One region of the Arthrobacter sp. MMS24-S77 genome, then DNA from elsewhere that is predicted to be linked to it. Evidence: riboswitches for the same ligand, from Rfam matches in the RefSeq annotation. Region 1 holds a riboswitch; each other region holds the start of a gene.
What was found. Region 1 has a riboswitch for S-adenosylmethionine ahead of ACX5I4_RS09985 (ABC transporter substrate-binding protein). Riboswitches for the same ligand answer to the same signal wherever they lie in the genome.
Positions count from the first base shown of each region.

Region 2: it holds a riboswitch for S-adenosylmethionine, as region 1 does, so the genes downstream of both, ACX5I4_RS04755 (hypothetical protein) here and ACX5I4_RS09985 (ABC transporter substrate-binding protein) in region 1, are expected to answer to the same signal.
Region 3: it holds a riboswitch for S-adenosylmethionine, as region 1 does, so the genes downstream of both, ACX5I4_RS14200 (aminotransferase class V-fold PLP-dependent enzyme) here and ACX5I4_RS09985 (ABC transporter substrate-binding protein) in region 1, are expected to answer to the same signal.
Region 4: it holds a riboswitch for S-adenosylmethionine, as region 1 does, so the genes downstream of both, metX (homoserine O-acetyltransferase MetX) here and ACX5I4_RS09985 (ABC transporter substrate-binding protein) in region 1, are expected to answer to the same signal.

Region 1 covers NZ_JBTZRN010000001.1:2,183,850-2,187,091, reverse strand. The annotation lists gene ACX5I4_RS09990 (ABC transporter permease) at 1-299, opposite strand, end outside; gene ACX5I4_RS09985 (ABC transporter substrate-binding protein) at 366-1,910, opposite strand; SAM riboswitch class IV at 2,041-2,150, opposite strand; gene ACX5I4_RS09980 (hypothetical protein) at 2,260-2,700, opposite strand; gene ACX5I4_RS09975 (flavin reductase family protein) at 2,785-3,242, opposite strand, start outside.
Region 2 covers NZ_JBTZRN010000001.1:1,021,810-1,025,051, reverse strand. The annotation lists gene ACX5I4_RS04760 (sodium:solute symporter family protein) at 98-1,630, shown strand; SAM riboswitch class IV at 1,773-1,893, shown strand; gene ACX5I4_RS04755 (hypothetical protein) at 1,909-2,229, shown strand; gene ACX5I4_RS04750 (hypothetical protein) at 2,271-2,459, opposite strand; gene ACX5I4_RS04745 (VIT1/CCC1 transporter family protein) at 2,766-3,242, shown strand, end outside.
Region 3 covers NZ_JBTZRN010000001.1:3,101,911-3,105,152, forward strand. The annotation lists gene rsgA (ribosome small subunit-dependent GTPase A) at 1-63, shown strand, start outside; gene hisN (histidinol-phosphatase) at 157-969, shown strand; SAM riboswitch class IV at 1,128-1,240, shown strand; gene ACX5I4_RS14200 (aminotransferase class V-fold PLP-dependent enzyme) at 1,276-2,718, shown strand; gene ACX5I4_RS14205 (class I SAM-dependent methyltransferase) at 2,769-3,242, shown strand, end outside.
Region 4 covers NZ_JBTZRN010000001.1:1,531,242-1,534,483, forward strand. The annotation lists gene ACX5I4_RS06950 (VOC family protein) at 1-276, opposite strand, end outside; gene ACX5I4_RS06955 (bifunctional o-acetylhomoserine/o-acetylserine sulfhydrylase) at 526-1,842, shown strand; SAM riboswitch class IV at 2,003-2,118, shown strand; gene metX (homoserine O-acetyltransferase MetX) at 2,132-3,242, shown strand, end outside.

The sequences.
Region 1 (3,242 bases):
GGAAGTACTTCCGACACAGCCTGTGTTGCCGCGACACCGTTCTTGATGGACACGCCAAAGTCCAGCCGGATCGCCCTGAACAAAGCCGCGAAATACTGCTCATAAATAGGCTTATCGAGGCCGTACTCGCTGCGGAGCTTCGCGACGAGGGCCGGGTCCACCGTGTTCTGTTCTTCGCCTCCGGCCATGATGCTCACGGCATCCCCCGGGAGCAGGTAGAGGATGAAGAAGGAAACGGTATAGGCCGCCCAGAGAACAAAGGCGCCTTGGAGTAGACGTTGTCCGATGTAGCGGATCATCTGCGTCCTTAGGTAGTCAGGGTAGCGGTCGGCCAACACCGCTCGTATTGGCCGACCGCTGGCGGCTTACTTGCTCAGCCAGGCGTCATAGAAGTCCAGTCGGCTGGAGGCCTCAAACTTCAGGTCGTGCACCTTTTCGCTGGCGGAGATCGTGGTGGAAAGTTCATACAAGGGGATGGAGTGTGCTTCCTTGATCAGGGTTTCCTGCGCCTGATCCACCAGCTTTTGCCGCGCGTCCTTGTCCAGGGCCGCCGCTTGGTCCCCCAAGGTCGTATCCACGGGAAGGGGGTCCCGCAGGTTGCTTCCCCCGCGGGCGGTGTTGGAAGCAAAGACCGTCCGGAGGACGTCCGGGTCGCTTCGGGTCAAGTTGCCGTAGGAGAAGTCATAGTTCTTGTCAGCCTGGGCAGCCGTGACATCAGCGATGGTGGTGAACTTGAGCTGAAGATCCACCCCGATGGCCTTCAATTGCTGCTGTACAAGTTCGAGGACTTCCTTGGGAGACTGCCAATAGGTGACCTTGAAGGAAAGCTTCACGCCGTCCTTGGCACGCACACCATCGGCGCCGGTCTTCCAGCCTGCGTCATCCAGCAGCTTCTTGGCACCGTCGGGATCGTATTTCAGCAGGGAGTTGAAGTCCTTGAAGAACGGCGTGGTGTGGGAAAGGACACCCTTGGCTGGCTGGTCCGCCTCCGTGAGCAAAGTTTTGGTGATTTCCTCCCGATTGATGGCCTTGGAGATGGCCTGGCGAACCGCGGGGTCCTTGAGCTTCGGACTGCTTTCGTTTGAATACAGGTTGTAAACCACGCCGGGGTTGGCCCTCGTCTGGTTCCAGAAGCCGTTGCCATCAAAGAGCTTGATATCGGCCGCTGAAATCGCCGCCGTGGCGTCAATCTGGCCGGACTGCAGACTGCCCGTCCTGTTGCCAGCCTCCGGAATGATCTTGAACGTCACCGTTTCCAGATAGGCCTCGCCCTTGTTGCTGTTGGTGGATGATGGCCAGGAATAACCGGCTCGTCGCGACAGGACTGCCTCCTTGTCCACCGTGTAGCTCTTCACAGTGAATGGACCAGAGCCGGAGAACTTGCCAGCGCACCGGTCCTCCACGGAAAGTTTTGCCGATGACGGCGACAGCAGCCCGAGCGTGAACGTAGAGGTTGCCTGCAGGAACTGGGCGTTGGGCTTGGTGAAGTCCACCACCACGGTCTTGGGATCCTTCACCGTGATGGCCTTGACGTCGCTCAAGTAGGTTGAGCCCAGCGTGGCTTTGGCGCCCAGGGCTTTGATTGCTTCGAAGTTGGTCTTCACGGATGCCGCGTCAACAGCCGAGCCGTCGGCAAAGGTAGCTCCGCCGCGCAAAGTAAAGGTGAAGCTGGTGGCGTTGGTGTTTGCCTCGAACTTTTCGGCGAGCCAGGGAACGATCTCTCCTGTTTTCGGATCCTGCGAGGTCAGCGAAGCTACTGTCTGTCGGGCAATCGCAATGGCGTCGTTGTTGCCCACCTGTTGTGGATCAATGCAGCCACGGTCAACTGATAGGGCGAACGTCAGGTTTCCCCCGGCACCGGTGTGGCTGATGAACTGGCGGGGGACCCGGCGTCGGCCGCTCCCCCGCATGCGGTGGCCAATAGCGCAACGCTTCCAACTAGAAGGCCAAGAGCGGCCGGTCTGCGGCGTTTTCCGCGTAGGGGTATGGCAGGCATTTTTCCTCTTTCAAGAACGTTCGAGGCCTCAAGGCGGCCGGCATGACATTCGCTTGCCGCGGTTGCGGCCAGGTCTGTTTCCGGAGCACCCCGCCATTTGATGCCTGAGGGTTGCCGCAGCACGAGCCGGTCCTTGGCGTGCTAACTCTTGACCTACGAGTTGAATGTAGAAGTCATCCCTTGGATAGACAAACCGCTCGTCGTGGACGGTAAATTCGCGCAATACGGCGTCAATGCGCTCCATAATCCGTCATGTGAGAACCTCACAACACGACTGCAGTTGCCCGTAGAGAGGGCGGCGCCTCGAAGTCCTCCAACACATAATGGAAAGACTTGCCGCTCGGTGTTTCTTGGCTGCCGTTAAATTCTGCCGTCGTCCATAGAACATGAGCTATAGCATCGGCCCAGGCATGAGCCTCCTCCCAGTAGACGTTTGCTGGGGAGCCGTTGGAGTGTCGGTATAGCGATACGGAGACCATGAATTTGTTTGCCTCCTGAACGTTTCGCTGCGTAAAGCCCACAACTTCTACAGACAGCCCCCTTGTGATCATTGACGGCTTCTGTTGCATTGCCGTTGCGACGCCAACGCCTTCAACCCCTTCCGCGAATGCATCTTGATCGGCAAGTGCAAACACCTGCTCCCGAAACCACTTCAGATCCTCGTCGCAAATCGTTCGAATTCTCTGGGACAGTATGCTGATCATGCCTGTTGTCATCTCAGGAGCAGCCGCCAATGCGGGTACGGCCAGCGGGACACAATTCTCCGCACGAGGTGGTTGTCAGGAGAATCACGCCACCGTCTCCAGGATCCCGGTCTGAGGCCGCACCTCTAAATACTCTCCCTTGAAGAACAGCAGCGGCTCAGCATCCGTGCGGGCACTCAAAGCGCGCACGGACGCCACAACAATGGTGTGATCGCCGCCGTCGTACTCCTGATGAAGTTCGCAATCAATCCAAGCCAGCGCCTGCGCGAGGATGGGGTTCCCGAATGGCGACGGCGAGTGCTCCACCCCAGCAAATTTATCGGTGCCGGACTTTGCAAACTGGGACGCCAGATGTTGGTGCCCGGCGGGTAGGACATTGACGGTGAATCGGCCTGTTTCGCGGAGGAGCGGCCAAGTACTGGAAGTGCGTGACGGACTGAACGACACCAACGCCGGGTCCAGGGAAAGCGATGCGAATGACTGACAGGTGAAGCCTGCCGGGCCACTTTCCGTCGCAGCCGTAATCACGGTTAGGCCCGTGG
Region 2 (3,242 bases), 1.2 Mb from region 1:
TCACCAGCGCAGAGACCTTCCGCAACCCGCACGGATACCCAGCGGGACCGGCGTCGGAATCCCCAAGAGCTCTGCGCATCAGCTTCAGGAGCCAACCATGGACTCTTCGTTCATCAATATTGCGATAGTGGTGGTGTACTTGCTTGCCATGCTGGCCTTTGGCTGGTGGGGCAAGTCGCGCACCAAGAACAACAGCGACTTCCTGGTGGCGGGACGCCGCCTCGGCCCGATGCTCTACACCGGCACCATGGCCGCCGTGGTCCTCGGCGGTGCATCAACGGTTGGCGGCGTCGGCCTCGGCTACAAGTTCGGCATCTCCGGTATGTGGCTGGTGGTCGCCATCGGCTCCGGTGTGCTCCTCCTGAGCCTGCTTTTCGCCGGCACCATCCAGCGGCTGAAGATCTACACGGTCTCCCAGATGCTGAGCCTTCGCTACGGCCAGCGCGCCACGCAGACCTCCGGCATCGTCATGCTGGCCTACACCCTCATGCTCTGCGCCACGTCAACCGGCGCCTACGCCACCATCTTCGTTGTCCTCTTCGGCTGGGAGCGCTGGCTCGCCATCGCCGTCGGCGGCGCGATCGTCCTGGTCTACTCCACCATCGGCGGCATGTGGTCCATCACCCTCGCCGACCAGGTGCAGTTCATCATCAAGACGGTGGGCATCTTCTTCCTCATGCTCCCGTTCGCCCTCAACGCAGCAGGCGGGCTCGACGCCATCCGTGCCCGCGTTGACGCCAGCTTCTTCCAGCTGGACGGCATCGGAGCCCAGACCATCATCACGTATTTCGTGGTCTACACGCTCGGCCTGCTGATCGGCCAGGACATCTGGCAGCGCGTCTTCACCGCCAAGACCCCCAAGGTGGCCCGTTGGGGCGGCGCCACCGCCGGCGTCTACTGCGTCCTGTACGGCGTCGCCGGCGCCCTGATCGGCCTGGCAGCCCGTGTGGCCCTGCCCAACATCGACGTCAAGGCCCTCGGCAAGGACGTTGTGTACGCGGAGGTGGCAACGCACATCCTGCCGATCGGCATCGGCGGCCTGGTCATGGCCGCAGCAGTCGCCGCCATGATGTCCACGGCCTCCGGTGCCCTCATTGCCGCAGCCACTGTGGCCCGCGCCGACGTTGTCCCGTTCGTGGCAAGCTGGTTCGGCAAGACGATCAACACCGACGACACCGAAAACCCGGAGCACGACGTCAAGGCCAACCGCTACTGGGTCCTTGGCCTGGGCATCGTGGCCGTGTTGATCTCCATGGCGGCGCAAGACGTCGTAGTGGCCTTGACCATCGCCTACGACATCCTGGTGGGCGGCCTGCTGGTCGCCATCCTGGGTGGCTTGGTCTGGAAGCGCGGCACAGGCATCGCCGCGGCATGGTCCATGGCCGTCGGCTCGGTCCTGACCCTGGCCTTGCTGATCGCGTACGCCACGGGGCTCATTCCCAGCGAAGACGGCGTCTACGCCAACGATCCCATCTACTGGGGACTCGGCGCGTCACTGCTCATCTACATCGTGGTCTCCCTCCTCACACCTCCCACGGAGCCCGAGGTCCGCGAAGCCTGGGACCGCCGTGTCGCCGGAGCGGTCACGGAGGAGCTCCCGTTGGAGGCCCACCCGGTGGCCACGCACTAAGCTTCACAGAGTTGATCACGACGGCGGCGCCGCACCTTCTCATTCGAGGGCTGCGGCGCCGCTGCCGTGTCTGGGGGCTTTAGTTTAGAGGCACTGGAATACGGAGGCGCCTGGGGCGGGCCTGCCTGTACAGTAGGAACAGCTTCAAGAGATGTGGCGCCAAGCTCCGACTTGCCATACGCCAACCCCATGTTCACGGGTGGTTCGGATGAAGAAGCGGCCCGACCCCGGACCAGAGACAACCGAGCGGGCAAGAGCAACTCCACCAGGAGAAGGCAATGCCTTTGGAAACCGGCGCTACCGCCACAGCCAGCAACATCACACAGCCAAGCACCCTGCCCGCGGCCCGAGCCAGGCGTGTTGACGAGTTCGTCCGGGTGATTCCCGGCGTCGACCTCTCCCAAGGTTCCATCACGTTCGTGGTGGACGGCCGGCTGGAACGCCATTGGCATCACGAGCCGCGGCTCATCACGCAAGCCCTGTCACAAGCAGTGCAGCCTGCCCGCTGGTTTCCGGCCACCCGGAAGCTCACGCTCACGGTGGCCGCAACCGGGCACCGGGCGGGCGTGGAGCGTCACTTCATCCTGAGCGCGTTTTAGCGCCAGATTCAGCGAGTCGAGGCTATTCGACGCTGCCGGAGCTATTCGATCTCTCCAACCTCACGGTGTTCGTCGACGTCGAGCGGAACCGGCCGTTCGTCGTCGTCGAGGACCTCGGATTGTTCTTCCCAATCCTCGTCCACCTCCAGGTCCTCGTTATAGTCGTAGGCGGGATCGGCCTCGACCGTGGGACGGTCGGGGTGGCGGGCGTGGGTCTCGGTGCTGTCCATGGTGCAACCTCCGTTCGACGTGCCGCTGAGCCCATCGCCAGGCAGATCAGGCAGCCGGTCAACACGCCACCCCGCCCTTCGTGGACCCTGTCCATCCATCCCAGCACTGCCCCATCCGGTGGTCAAGGCTTCGCGGGGGCCTCTGGCGTTTTTGAGGCACACCTAAAACGCCGAGTAAGGATTACCGGCCGAAAAGCCGCGAAAATTGGCGATAAAGTGGACGTGCAATGAGGCGATGAAGCCCGCCCCAGCAACCCAGGAGTCCCGGTGCACCCGCACGCAAAAGCCCCGCATTCAGACAGTCCGTTGGACTCAAGCAGTCCATCGCAAGACGCAGCAGCCGCCAAGACTCCCCCATCGTCGTCGGACATCAAGCGCTGGCGGCAATACTTGGCCGACGAACGCGCCGAGGCCGCCGTGTACCGCGAACTCGCTCAGCGCCGCGACGGTGAGGAACGCGAGATCCTTCTGGCCCTCGCAGAGGCCGAAGGCCGCCATGAGGCACACTGGCTCAAGCTCCTCGGCGAACACGCAGGCATGCCCAAGGCGGCCTCCATCCGCAGCCAAATGCTTGGCTTCCTGGCACGGAATTTCGGTTCAGTGTTCGTCTTGGCCCTCGCGCAAAGGGCGGAAGGCCGCTCCCCTTACGCGAAGGATCCCGCGGCAACCCGGGCCATGGCTGCCGATGAACAGATCCACGAAGAAGTTGTCCGCGGCCTGGCGACACGCGGCCGCAACAGGTTGTCCGGCACTTTCCGCGCCGCGGTATTCGGTGCCAACGAC
Region 3 (3,242 bases), 920 kb from region 1:
CTCCTTGGCGCAGACCCGCGCATGGAAGCCCAAGAGGCCAAGGAATTGGGTACGGTCAATTAGCAGCAGGGTCAATGAGCAACAGGGTCACCTGACCGCGTGCCTCTTGCCGCCTACCTCCCCGGTTCACCGGGGAATAGACGGTAGTTTGGAACCATGACCCAACCCGATTCGAGCTACAACGACGACCTGCGGCTGGCCCACGTCCTGGCCGACTCCGTCGATTCCCTGACAATGGAGCGGTTCAAGGCACTGGACCTCCAGGTGGAAACCAAACCCGACCTGAGCCCAGTGACCGATGCCGACAAGGCTGCCGAGGAAGCAATTCGCGGGCAGCTCTCCCGTTCCCGCCCCCGCGACGCCGTACTCGGGGAAGAATTCGGCAGCACCGGCCACGGCTCAAGGCGTTGGATCATCGATCCCATCGACGGCACCAAGAACTTCGTGCGTGGCGTACCTGTCTGGGCAACGCTCATCGCCCTCGTGGACGAAGGCGAAGTTGTAGTGGGGCTTGTGAGCGCTCCGGCTCTCGGCAAGCGCTGGTGGGCTGCCAAGGGTTCGGGCGCCTACATGGGCCGGTCACTTGCCGCTGCCACCCGGTTGAAGGTCTCCAACGTGTCGCGGCTTGAAGATGCCTCGCTTTCCTACTCCGAGCTTTCCGAGTGGAAGCAGCACGGTTCGCTCGACAGCTTCCTGGGCCTGGAGAACGATGTCTGGCGTAGCCGCGCCTACGGAGATTTCTGGTCCTACTGCCTTGTGGCGGAGGGTGCGGTGGACATCGCCGCCGAGCCGGAACTCCAGCTTTACGACATGGCGGCCCTGGTGCCGATCGTGACCGAGGCCGGAGGGCGCTTCACGTCCTTGGAGGGTGCAGACGGTCCCTTCGGGGGCAATGCCGTGGCTACCAACTCGATCCTGCACTCCGAGGTCCTCAAGCGACTCAACCCGGAGCTCGACGACCTGCTCTGAGCCTTTTTTCACTGAATAATCGACGGCGGCCGCCCCTCTTTCGGGGCGTCCGCCACTTTTTCTTCGGCAGAAGGCACATTTTTCCGGCTGTGTAACAATCCGCTTAACAATCGTGGTCACATTGGAACGAGCCTTGCCGGTGTCCTAGTCTCTTTACAGGTCACGAGTGCCAGCGCGAAACCCCGGTTTGCTGGCCGGCAACCCTCCATCGCGGCGGGGTGCCCCGGGTGACGACCCGGCCGGTCCGGAACGGATACGGCAAGCGCGGACCCCCTGCACGCAGGGGTCCCTCTTGAGTGAGGTCCCATGAGCACAGCTACGTTTACTTCTCCCGCCATCTCCGAGCACAACGAAGACGCCCGGCACCACGGCACAGCAAGGCAGCATGGCGTATCCCCGTCTCCGGCAAGCCGTCCGTTGGCCGCGGTTACTGGCGCGGAGCTCCAAGCGCCGCTGATCCAGGGCGGCCACGTCCGCTACGCCAACCTTGACTACGGCGCGTCAGCCCCCGCTTTGACCGTGGTTTCGGCATATCTCAACGAGATCCTCCCGTACTACGCGAGTGTCCATCGCGGCGCAGGCTATGCCTCCCAGATCAGCACCTCGGTCTATGAAAACGCCCGCAATATCGTCCGCGACTTCGTTGGCGGCCGGGCAGACGATTCCGTCATTTTCACTCGCAACACCACCGATTCGCTCAACCTCCTGGCCGGCTGCCTGCCTGCCGAGGACGGACGCCACGTTGGCGAAGTCCTCTATCTGGACATCGAACACCACGCCAATCTCCTGCCGTGGCAAGGCGTCCCGCACCGCAGCATTGTGGCAGCGGGAACTTTGACCGAGACTGTAGCGAATGTCCGCGCGGCGCTCTCCCACGGTGGCGTCAGCCTCCTGGCAGTCACGGGCGCCTCGAACGTGACGGGCGAGATCCTGCCCATCAAGGAACTCGCCGCTTTGGCCCACGAATTCGGAGCGCGGATTGTGGTGGACGCGGCCCAGCTCGCTCCGCACCGCCGCATCGACATTGCCGCCGCGGATGTTGACTACTTGGTCTTCTCGGGGCACAAGCTCTATGCGCCGTTCGGCGCCGGCGTCCTGGTGGGCCGTCCCGACTGGCTCGACGCCGGCACACCCCACCTTGCAGGCGGCGGGGCTGTCCGCGAGGCACGCCTTGACTCCGTTAGCTGGGCCACGGGACCGGCCAGGCACGAAGGGGGCTCGCCGAACGTGCTCGGAGCTGCCACCCTCGCACGTGCTACCCAGGTCATCGCCAGCCTCGACCACGAGGAATGGCATGCCCACGAAGCAGCCATCCGCACACATTTGGTTGATGGCCTCAACGAGATCGACGGCGTGACCGTCCACCAGATCTTTAGCGACACCGATCCCCAGGACACCATCGGCGTCGTGAATTTCTCGCTCCAGGGCTACGACGCAGGCCTCGTGGCGGCCTATCTCGCGGCCGAGCACGGCATCGGCCTGCGGGATGGGCGCTTTTGCGCCCACCCGCTGCTCAAGCGCTTGGGCCTCCCGTCCGGATCCCTGCGGGCCAGTTTCGGCGTGGGATCGCGGCTGGAGGACGCCACCCGGCTCATCGCGGGCATCCAGGCGCTCAAGAGCAATGGCCTCGGCTGGGACTACGTCGTGGATGCCGGCCGTTGGGTGCCAGCGAACGACCACCGCAGCTACCCGGAGTGGGCTCCCAACACCCCCGGGACCGCGGGCGCAGCTCCCTGCAGCACCGACTGATTGCGGTAGATTCGTAGGGTATTTTTCCTGTCCTACGAAGGAGTTCCTGCGTGGCCCCGCGACCCAAAGGCACGTCAGCCGGCCCCAAGCTCTACGAGGAACGGCGCCTCGAGCTGGGTCAAAGTTTCCAGGACGGCGGGGAGCACTATGACCGTGTCCGGCCCGGCTACCCTGCGGATTCAGCCGATTGGCTCCTGCCGGAAGGGGCGCGGGACGCGGCGGACCTGGGAGCGGGGACCGGAAAGTTCACGGCGCTCCTGGTCGAGCGCGGACTGACCGTCTCCGCGGTGGACCCTTCCGCGGACATGCTCACGCAACTGCGTAAGACGTTCCCGCAGGTGGTTGCCCTGGAGGGAACGGCCGAGGCAACTGGACTGGCGGACTCAGCATTCGACGTCGTCAGCGTTGCCCAAGCCTGGCACTGGTGCGATCCCCTCGCCGCCAGCACCGAGATCGCCCGGATCCTGCGCCCCCAGGGGGTTATCGGTTTGATCTGGAACCAGTTGGACACCTCCGTGCCTTGG
Region 4 (3,242 bases), 650 kb from region 1:
GTCAACAGCGACGCACCAGCCCATCCAGCCACCTCCTGCAGCGGAGCGTGCACGGACGGCTTGTCCAAAAGGTGCCTTGTCGGATGCCGGGTGGTCAAGGACCTCGACAACTTCCAGGTATTTGTGGTCAGCAAGGGGGATGATCATGTTCCGGGTACCGAAGCGCGGGTGCACTCCGCCCCGGACTGCGTCCACTCCCAATGCTGCGGAAATCCGCTCGGTGGTGGCCAAGAGGCCATCTCGTTCACAAGCGTAAGAGACGTGATCCATGCGCATGGCTTCATCTTGGCACTTTGTGATGGAGCTCTCAGCTAAGTCAAGCCTAACCAAGATGGGATGTATCGAAGGGGCAGCTCAGAGTCACTTCAGGACGCGCCGGGACCGAAAACTACTGCGTTCGTCACAAAGCTTCCGGAGCCCGCGATGCCGTCCCTAGACTGGCCGCAACCGAACGCCGACAGGCTGAACACAGCAGGCCGGCAGGCTGATTCACGGCCGAGAGTCCCCACGAACGAAGGAGTCCGCATGTCCCAAGGATGGTCATTCGAAACGCGCCAGATCCACGCCGGCCAGGAGCCGGACGCCGCCACCGGGGCCAGGGCGCTCCCCATCTACCAGACCACCTCGTTCGTCTTCCCCAGTGCGGAAAGCGCGGCGAACCGCTTCGCCTTGGCCGAGCTGGCGCCCATCTACACCCGGATCGGCAACCCCACGCAGGACGCGGTGGAACAGCGCATAGCGAGCCTTGAAGGCGGTCTGGCGGCGCTCCTGCTGAGTTCCGGCCAGGCAGCGGAGACGTTCGCCATCCTCAATGTTGCCGAGGCCGGCGACCACGTGGTCGCCAGCCCGAGCCTTTACGGCGGCACCTACAACCTGTTGGCCCACACGCTGAAGAAATTCGGGATCTCCGTGACCTTCGTCGAGGACCCGGACAACCTGGACCACTGGCGGGACGCGGTGCAAGCAAACACCAAGCTGTTCTTTGCCGAGGTCGTGTCCAACCCCCGTCAAGACGTGCTGGACATCGAAGGCGTTTCCCGGACCGCGCACGAGGCCGGGGTCCCGCTTGTGGTGGACAACACCTTGGCCACGCCCTACTTGATCCGGCCCATCGAGTGGGGTGCGGACATCGTGGTGCATTCGGCCACCAAGTACCTGGGTGGGCACGGGGCCGCGATCGCCGGCGTCATCGTGGACTCCGGCAACTTCGATTTCGGCAAGGAACCTGAGCGCTTCCCCAATTTCAACACCCCGGACCCTAGCTACAACGGCCTGGTCTACGCCCGGGACCTGGGCAAGGACGGCGCGCTCGGCGCCAATCTCTCGTACATCCTCAAAGCCCGGGTCCAGCTCTTGCGCGACCTCGGTTCGGCCGTTTCCCCGTTCAATGCCTTCCTGATCTCCCAGGGGATCGAGACCCTCAGCCTGCGGGTGGAACGCCACGTGGAGAACGCCACCAAAGTGGCGCAATGGCTCGAAGAGCGCGACGACGTCGAATCGGTCGCCTACGCGGGCCTGCCTTCCAGCCCCTGGTTCGAACGCGGCCGGAAGTACGGGCCCAGGGGCACCGGAGCAGTCGTGTCCTTCACCATCCGCGGGGGGATCGAAGCAGGCAAGCGTTTCGTGGACGCCTTGGAACTGCATTCCCACGTGGCAAACATCGGCGACGTCCGTTCCTTGGTGATCCATCCTGCGTCTACGACGCACAGCCAACTGACGCCTGAACAGCAAGCGGTGGCGGGAGTGACCCCGGGCTTGGTGCGCCTCTCGGTCGGGATCGAGCATATCGACGACATCCTCGCGGACCTTGAGGCAGGATTCCGGGCAGCGAAGGGCGCGTAGGGTTCCCTGGATGGTTTAGGAGGCCGGCTGGCGATACAGAATGAATCTTCGCCAGCCGGCCTCGCTGCACCCGCTTGCATGAACAAAACGCGGCCAAGTGTCACATAGATGTCATAATCTTCGTCAGAAGGGGTCCGGTTTTCCTAGACTCTTTGTATTAGGTCATGAGTGCCAGTGACAGCCCCGGCTTGCTGGCCGGCAACCCTCCTCTCGCGGTGGGGTGCCCCGGGTGAGGACCTGGCCCTTCGCTTTGTTGGCGGCGGGCAAGCGCGATGTGAGGTGTCAACGAATGACAATTGCTGCAACAGCCATACCCCGTTCCGGTACCCAGGACGGAACGCTCAAGTATGTTTCCGTGGGCGGACTCGAACTGGAAGCCGGAGGTTTTCTCCCCGACGTCGTTCTTGCGTACGAGACGTGGGGGCGGCTCAACGCCGATGCTTCCAACGCCGTGCTGGTGGAACATGCCCTGACCGGCAGCACGCATGTGGCCCGCGGCGAGAGCGACGAAGAAGGTTGGTGGGAGCAACTCGTTGGGCCAGGGGCAACCATTGATACGGACCGCTATTTCGTGGTCTCCGTCAACATCGTGGGAGGCTGCTACGGCAGTACCGGGCCGTCGTCGTGCGCTCCAGATGGCAAACCGTGGGGTTCCCGCTTTCCGCTGGTGACGCTGCGGGACAGCACCGCGGCGGAAGCCCGGCTGGCCGACGCCTTGGGGATCCGCAGCTGGCACACCGTGGTAGGCGGATCCATGGGCGGGGCACGTGCCTTGGAATGGGCGGTCACTTATCCGGACCGCGTGAAGCGATGTGCCGTGATTTCGATCGGGGCGTACAGCACTGCCGAGCAGATCGCGTTCGCCCAGGCGCAGACGCTCGCCATCCGGCAGGACGCCGACTTCAACGGTGGTGACTACTATGGCCGGCCCGCGCCCGAGGCGGGATTGGCCCTCGCCCGGCGGATCGCCCACATCACCTACCGCTCGGCGGAGGAACTGGATTTCCGCTTCGGCCGGAATGCGCAGGGCAGCGAGGCGCCCCTCCAGGCATCCGCGTTGGGGGACCGGGGCCGCTACCAGGTGGAGAGCTACCTCGACCACCAAGGAAGCAAGCTGGTCCAGCGCTTCGACGCCAACAGCTACATCGCCATCACGGAGGCGTTGATGAGCCACGACATCACCCGTGGCCGGGGTGCCCTGGCGGATGCGCTTTCCGTGGCCACAGCCACGTTCTTTGTCGCCGCGGTGGACTCGGACCGGCTCTACTTCCCGGAGCAATCCCACGAACTGGCCAAGGCCTTGCCCGGTCAGGTATCCGTGCACGTCATCGAGGCACCCATCGGGCACGACGGTTTCCTCACGGAGATCGGCCAGCTCGGCCCCCAGCTGCGCGAAGCTT